One region of the Pseudarthrobacter xylosi genome, then DNA from elsewhere that is predicted to be linked to it. Evidence: predicted binding sites of a transcription regulator. Region 1 holds the regulator's gene; the other holds the start of a gene.
What was found. The regulator HrcA, encoded in region 1, represses chaperone genes, less so after heat shock. The targets are predictions, from matches to a motif close to TTNGCACTCGNNNNNNNCGAGTGCNAA.

Region 1 (3,531 bases):
GCGTAGCTGCGGACAGCGCCCAGCAGCCTTTGCCAACCAAGCCCGATATCTTCCTTCGTGGAGTGCGGCCAGCCGAACGCTGTCAGGATGCCCGTCTTCCAGTCCTGCCCGCGGGGCACCACGGGCCACTGTTCGATGCCCAGGACAGCGGGCCGGATGGCCTGCCACACGTCAACGTAAGGGTGGCCGACGATCAGCACGTTGCCGGCAGCGCCGGGGGAAGCCATTACGGCGGCAGCGATGCGCGACTCCTTCGAATCCGGCACCAAGTGGTCCACCAGGACCCCCAGCCGGCGGCCCGGACCGGGACCGAACGCGGCCACCGCACCCGCGAGGTCATCAATGCCGTGCAAAGGCTCGACGACGATGCCCTCTACGCGGAGATCGTCACCCCAGACTTTCTCCACCAGTTCGGCGTCGTGTTTTCCTTCCACCCAGATTCTGCTCGCTTTGGCCACCTGGGCACGCTGGCCGGCCACGCGGACCGAGCCTGACGCCGTCCGGCCGGCGGCCACGGGGGCAGCCTGCCTGGGCGCCGGGGGAACGAGCCGGATGGGCTGCCCCTCCAGGAGGAACCCGAAGCCGAGCCGGAAGGACCGGGACTTGCCGCGCCGGTCTTCGAGGGCCACTACATGCATGCCGCCAGACTTCTCCACCCGGGTCACCGCTCCCACCCAGCCGGACTGGGCGTCTTCAAGAACCATGCCGCGTTCCACGGGAACCTCAGGAAGTTCGTGTCTGACGGGCGCGGTGATCTCCTGCGGACCCCAGTTCTGGTATTGCATGGATTGATTCCGCCTCGCCGCTAGATCCTGGCCCGGAATTTCGCCCGGAGCGGTACCAATGCTAACAACGGGGTGACTCATATTAGACTGTTAGCACTTAGGCATGTCGAGTGCTAACCCTGCTCGAGTGCTAACCCTGCAGTGACCACGGATGGAGGTGGAGTATGAGCGAGCCGCGCAAACTCGAAGTACTGCGCGCCATCGTGGAGGACTATGTGCACTCCCGCGAGCCGGTAGGTTCCAAAGCGCTCGTGGAACGCCACCACCTCGGCGTGTCCAGTGCCACCATCCGCAACGACATGGCGGCCTTGGAAGACGACGGACTGATCACGGCCCCGCACACCAGTGCCGGGCGGATCCCCACAGACAAAGGCTACCGGCTGTTTGTGGACCAGATTTCAGCGGTAAAGCCGCTTTCCCAGGCGGAAAGGCGGGCAATCCAGGCGCTGCTGGAGGGCGCAGACGATCTTGACGACGTCCTGGACAGGACCGTCAGGATGCTGTCGCAGCTGACCAACCAGGTCGCCGTTGTGCAGTATCCGCATCTGAGCCGCGCTACCATCCGCCACATCGAATTCGTCCTGCTTGCGCCGCGGCAGGTCCTCGTGGTCCTCATCGCCACCACCGGCAAGGTTGAACAGCGCGTGATCGACGTCGGCCAGGACCTCGGCGACGACGCCATCGCGTCGTTGCGGACACACTTCCTCAGTTCTCTCGCGGGCATCTCGCTGAGCCGCCTGACGCCGTCGCTGCCGGGGGTCGTTTCGTCCGTCAGCCCTGGCCAGCGTGCGGCGGCCCAGGCTTTGGCCCACGGGCTGGAAACACTCGCCCACAACAGCCGCGAGGAACGCATGGTCATGGCCGGAACAGCGAACCTCGCCCGCTCCAATGTGGATTTTCCGCTCAGTATCGGACCGGTCCTGGAAGCCCTTGAGGAGCAGGTTGTCCTGCTGCGCCTCCTTAGCGACATGGCGCAGGATCCGAGGGGCGTGACAGTAAGTATTGGGCGTGAAAACCCGTACGACGGGCTCGCGGAAGCGTCCGTGGTGGCCACGGGCTACGGACCAGACAGCACAGCCAAGATCGGTGTGCTGGGCCCCACCCGGATGGACTATCCCACCACCATGGCCGCCGTCAGGGCAGTAGCCCGTTACCTTTCAAGAATTCTGGGTCCGTAACAGCACTACGGTCCAGTCACGAAGAGCAGTGCCGGCAGCCCTGCTGCCGGCAGTACAACAAGGAAGAGATACGAACTTTGAGCAGCCACTACGACGTCCTCGGAGTCTCGCCGGAAGCCACCGGGGAAGAGATCAAGAAGGCCTACCGGAAGCTGGCCCGCACTCTTCACCCGGACGTAAACCCCGGGGACGATGCGTCGGACCGCTTCAAGGCCGTGACCCACGCCTACGAGGTACTTTCGGACCCGCAGAAGCGCCGGATCTATGACACCACCGGCAACGAGAACGGCACCGACAACGGGTCCGGCGGTGGCGGTTACTCCGGCCAGGGCTTCGCGTTCCAGGACATTTTCGACACGTTCTTCGGCGCGGGCGGCTCCTCCGGCCCCGCATCCCGGGTCCGCCGCGGCCAGGACGCGCTGATCAGTGTCCGGATCGAACTGCGCGATGCCGTGTTCGGCGTCAACCGGAAACTCGATGTGGACACCGCGGTCACCTGCCCCACCTGCAGCGGGTCATGCTGCCGCGAAGGCAGCCACCCTGTCCGCTGCGATATCTGCGGCGGCAGTGGCCAGGTCCAGCGCGCGGTGCGCTCCATCCTGGGCCAGGTGATGACGGCGGCCCCGTGCGGAAGCTGCGAAGGCTTCGGGACGGTTATCAAGGACCCCTGCAACGAATGTGCCGGCCAGGGCCGCATCCGCAGCCGGCGGTCGCTCACCATCAAGGTACCGGCCGGTGTTGCCACGGGCACTCGGATCCAGCTCTCCGGGCAGGGCGAAGCAGGCCCGGCCGGAGGACCATCCGGGGACCTCTACGTGGAGCTACGGGTCAACAACGACGCCACCTATGCCCGCGACGGCGACGACCTGCACGCAACGCTGCACATTCCGATGACCGCCGCCGCCCTGGGCACTGAACTGTCACTGGAAACCTTCGACGGGCTGCAGGAGATCGACGTCAAGGCAGGCACCCAGTCAGGGGAGATCATCACGCTCCGTGGACTCGGCGTGACGCACCTGCGCGGTTACGGCCGCGGGGATCTGATGGTCCATCTGCAGGTGGAGACGCCGGCCAAGCTGGATGCCGCGCAGGAGGACCTTCTGCGGCAGCTGGCGAAGCTTCGGGGCGAGCAGTTCACGGAAGGCAAACTGGCGGCCAGCGGCGGCGTCTTTGCCAAGCTGCGGGACCGGTTCGGTAACCTGTAACAGTGAGCAATCCCGTTTTTTTCAGCGGCGCCGGGTCGCTGGACGAGCTGGTGCCCGGTGCCCGTTTTATCCTTCAAGGTCCGGAGGCACGCCACGCCGTGACCGTGAAACGGCTATCTCCTGGTGAGGCCGTGGACATTGCCGACGGCGCCGGAAAACGGCTGACGGGAACTGTTGTCTCGGCGTCGCCTGCAGAGCTTACCGTGGAATGCTCCGCCCTCGCCGTGGAGGACCGGCCCGATATCCGGCTGGTGCTGGTGCAGGCCCTGGCCAAGGGGGACCGCGACGAACTGGCTGTGGAAACGGCAACCGAACTCGGGATCGATGCCGTAGTTCCCTGGCAGTCTGAGCGCTCAATAGTCC
Region 2 (3,531 bases), on a different contig from region 1:
TGGTGGCCGATCTTGGCGACCGGCTGCGTGCCCGCGGCGCCCGCGTCTGGCACCAGTACGACGGCGTGATTGACGTGGTGGCTGCAGCAGACCCACTCAGCACCATGGGTCAGGACGACGCCGAGATTCCGCGGCCGGTGGCCATTGAATCGGATGGCACGGAGCAGTACCGCACCATGAGTGTCCGTGAGCGGAGCAGGCTCCGCCCCCAGCTGCTGGAACGGATGGGCTGGCGGTACATGCCGCTATGGACCATCGAAGTCTTCACGGACCCGTCCGCCTGCGCAGACCGGATCGCGGGTTACCTGGGCCTGGAGAATGTTCTGCCGCCCGGACGAGGCACGGCCTCGGGCGGATTTTTTGACGAAGACATGGACCCGCTCGCGCTGGAAAATATAGGAAACGACAGGAACGAAGACCAGGCCGGACGCCTGGCCAGTGAGGAGGCTGTTGTGACGCCACGGAATGCCGATCAGGCCGATACACGCGGTAACGACCCGGCAGAAGACGCAGGAAACGGGACGGCCGCTGCGCCGGACCGCCAGTTGCCAGAGGCAGCAGGCATCCTGCCCAACAAGGCTGCGGAGGATGATCCGAAGCGCTGGGGCGATGGCCCCGACAACGATCACGACGCTTGGCTGAAGGAAAACAAGCCGCCGCACTGGGGCTGACCTCCAGGCTGCAACGCCTCACCCGGCCCCGCCGTCCGGTCCCACCAGGACGAAAAACAGCTTGCCCTGGGTGGACGCCCCGGCCAGCCGGGCAGCCTGCTCCGGGGCTGCCGCCACGACGATCAGCCCGTCGGTTTCGCCGGTGCCCAACCACTGACCCGTCTTGCCGCCCTGTCCTGACGTCCACAGGACGGGAACGGAGGAAGCCAGGACTTCTGAGGGGGACTGCTGATCGTAGCCGTTCGCCCCGGTCAGTACCACGTTGACCAGTTGCCCGGGCGATACCAGCTGGATGGAGGACGGATCGGCCATCCGCAAGGGCACGGCTGCGAAGCCTGGAGGTGTTCCGGTCAGGAGGCCGGGGCCCAGCAGCAGGGAGTCCGTCACGAGCTGGCCCTTCCGCAAAGGGGCTGCCAGTTGCTTTCCCGCGGCTTCACCGGTGCGGGACATAGCCCCGGCGGTCAGCATCCCCGGCGGGATCTTAGTTGCCGTCAGGTCCGTGGCCGACAAGGCCGTGCCTGCGGGGAGGTCCCGCGCCGCAGCCAACACAGAGACGGTATCGGCGGGCGGGGGAGTGAGCTGATGGACCGTGATCCCGGCAGCAAGGCAAAGCAGGAGGGCTATCGCAAGGCGCCGGTTCCGGCCCAGCCAGGACAATAGCCTGGGGCCACGAACGCCCGGAGTGCGTGCTGACCGGAGCGGACGGCGGACTTGGCGTCCCGGCGGGGCGGATCCGCGGCTGGAACGAAAGAGGGTAGCGGGCATGCGAACCACGCTACGTACCGGCAACCGAGTCCGACAGAAGCGAAGGTGCCTATGTGGACAACCGAGCCGCCGGCGTCGTACGTCTTGTTAGGCCGGAGGTCAGCTGGCGGCAGCGGCCGTGGCAGGCGCCGGTGCGGCCGCGGGGGCGGCAGGGGCAGCCGAAACGGTGCTTCCCTTGGCATCCCGGGAGTCAGTCCGGTAGAAACCGGAGCCCTTGAAGACCACACCCACGCTGTTGAACTTCTTGCGCAAGGCGCCCTCGCACTCCGGGCATGACGTCAGGGTGCTGTCGGTAAACGACTGGAAAACGTCGAAGGCGTGGCCGCAATCCTTGCAGGCGTAAGCATAAGTGGGCACTGGTGATCCTCCTCGGGGGCAAACGAGAGGTCCTGTGTGTTGCGCTGAACGCAAACCGTCCATTAGCAGTCGCAGGGCCTGAGTGCCAATTCTATCACCCCCGGAAAGTAGCCCTCCGTCAGGCGGGGTCCGGTAGCCGGATCAAACCTGACGGCGTCAGGGCAGCCGGAACCCTCCGGTCAAAGTCTTCGGCGGGAATGCTGCCGGCCGGGAGCACTTCGGAATCGAAGACGACGGCCGCAAACGGGATGTCAAGGCGGTCTCCGGCCAGTGAGCCCAGCAGGACGTCGTAGTAGCCGCCGCCCTGGCCGATGCGGTTGCCATCCCTGTCCACGGCCGTGGCAGGGATGAAGAGTGCGGCAACGGACGCCATGATGCCGAGGCCCAGGCGAGGTCCGGCCGGTTCCAGCACCGGTGCATAGCGGCTGCGGACAAACTCGACGCCGGGGCTCCAGTGCGTCCAACTGAGCTGGCGACCGGGCTCACAGACCGGGAGCAGGACCGCGTGGCCGCGCCGGTGGAGTTCAGTGATGAGGGCCAGGGTGGGCGGCTCGGGTGCTACGCCTAGGTAGGCGCAAAAGGTCGACGGTGTCCCATCGGTCAGCTGTTCGGCCCACGCGGCGCCGTGGGCGGCCAGTGCGGCACCGACCGCGTCACGCTGGGTGGGATCCGTCGCAGCGCGGCGCGCGCGGTGGCGTGCGCGGATCTCCGCCTTGGCTACGCTGCTGCCTTCGGACATGCTGCTCCTTCGTGCCGATTAATGTGGCTGGCGCAGCGTCTGCGGCGCGCCGACCGACGAGCAACCAATAATTACTGAATGATCGGCCCCTCCGTTAGATTAGTCCAGTGACTACCACTCAGCAGACAGTACGCAAGGCCGTTATTCCCGCTGCCGGACTCGGTACCAGGTTCCTGCCGGCCACAAAAGCCATGCCCAAGGAAATGCTCCCGGTGGTGGATAAGCCGGCCATCCAGTACGTGGTTGAAGAGGCCGTCAATGTTGGCCTGAACGACATCCTGATGATCACCGGACGTAACAAGCGTGCCCTGGAAGACCACTTCGACAGGGTTCCTTCGTTGGAGGACACCTTGGAAGCCAAGGGCGACCTCGCCAAACTTGAGTCCATCCAGGCAGCCAGCAACCTCGGAGACATCCACTACGTTCGCCAGGGTGACCCTAACGGCCTTGGCCACGCGGTACTGCGTGCAAAGCAGCACGTCGGCAACGAACCGTTTGCTGTCCTCCTGGGCGATGACCTTATCGATGCCCGGGACGAACTTCTGAGCACCATGATCGAAGTCCAGTCCAAGACCGGCGGATCCGTGGTGGCCCTCATTGAGGTGGAACCCTCCCAGATCAGTTCCTACGGTTGTGCCGATGTGCAAGAGATCGACGGTGAGGCCTACGTCAGGATCAACAAGCTCGTCGAAAAGCCCAGCGTGGAGGAGGCACCCTCCAACCTTGCCGTCATTGGCCGCTACGTCCTCCACCCGGCAGTTTTTGACGTGCTCGAGCGCACCGGCCCCGGAAGGGGCGGGGAAATCCAGCTGACGGACGCCCTGCAGGAACTGGCAGCCGGCGAGGGCGAGGGCTACGGAGTTTACGGAGTAGTCTTCCGCGGCCGCCGTTACGACACCGGTGACAAGCTCAGCTACCTCAAAGCCTGCGTCCAGCTCGCCATTGACAGCGACGACCTCGGCCCCGGCCTGCGGGAGTGGCTGCCGGGCTTCACGGCCG

Region 2: a site for HrcA is predicted at 1,856-1,882, ahead of ACZY1F_RS11070 (FmdB family zinc ribbon protein). Genes of this name have one in related genera too.

What each region holds. Positions count from the first base shown of each region.
Region 1 covers NZ_JBVAYT010000003.1:316,816-320,346, reverse strand. The annotation lists gene ACZY1F_RS09025 (DUF3097 domain-containing protein) at 1-785, opposite strand, end outside; gene hrcA (heat-inducible transcriptional repressor HrcA) at 950-1,963, shown strand; gene dnaJ (molecular chaperone DnaJ) at 2,041-3,168, shown strand; gene ACZY1F_RS09010 (16S rRNA (uracil(1498)-N(3))-methyltransferase) at 3,171-3,531, shown strand, end outside.
Region 2 covers NZ_JBVAYT010000004.1:216,476-220,006, forward strand. The annotation lists gene ACZY1F_RS11060 (AAA family ATPase) at 1-671, shown strand, start outside; gene cpaB (Flp pilus assembly protein CpaB) at 690-1,436, opposite strand; gene ACZY1F_RS11070 (FmdB family zinc ribbon protein) at 1,536-1,793, opposite strand; gene ACZY1F_RS11075 (5-formyltetrahydrofolate cyclo-ligase) at 1,912-2,532, opposite strand; gene galU (UTP--glucose-1-phosphate uridylyltransferase GalU) at 2,640-3,531, shown strand, end outside.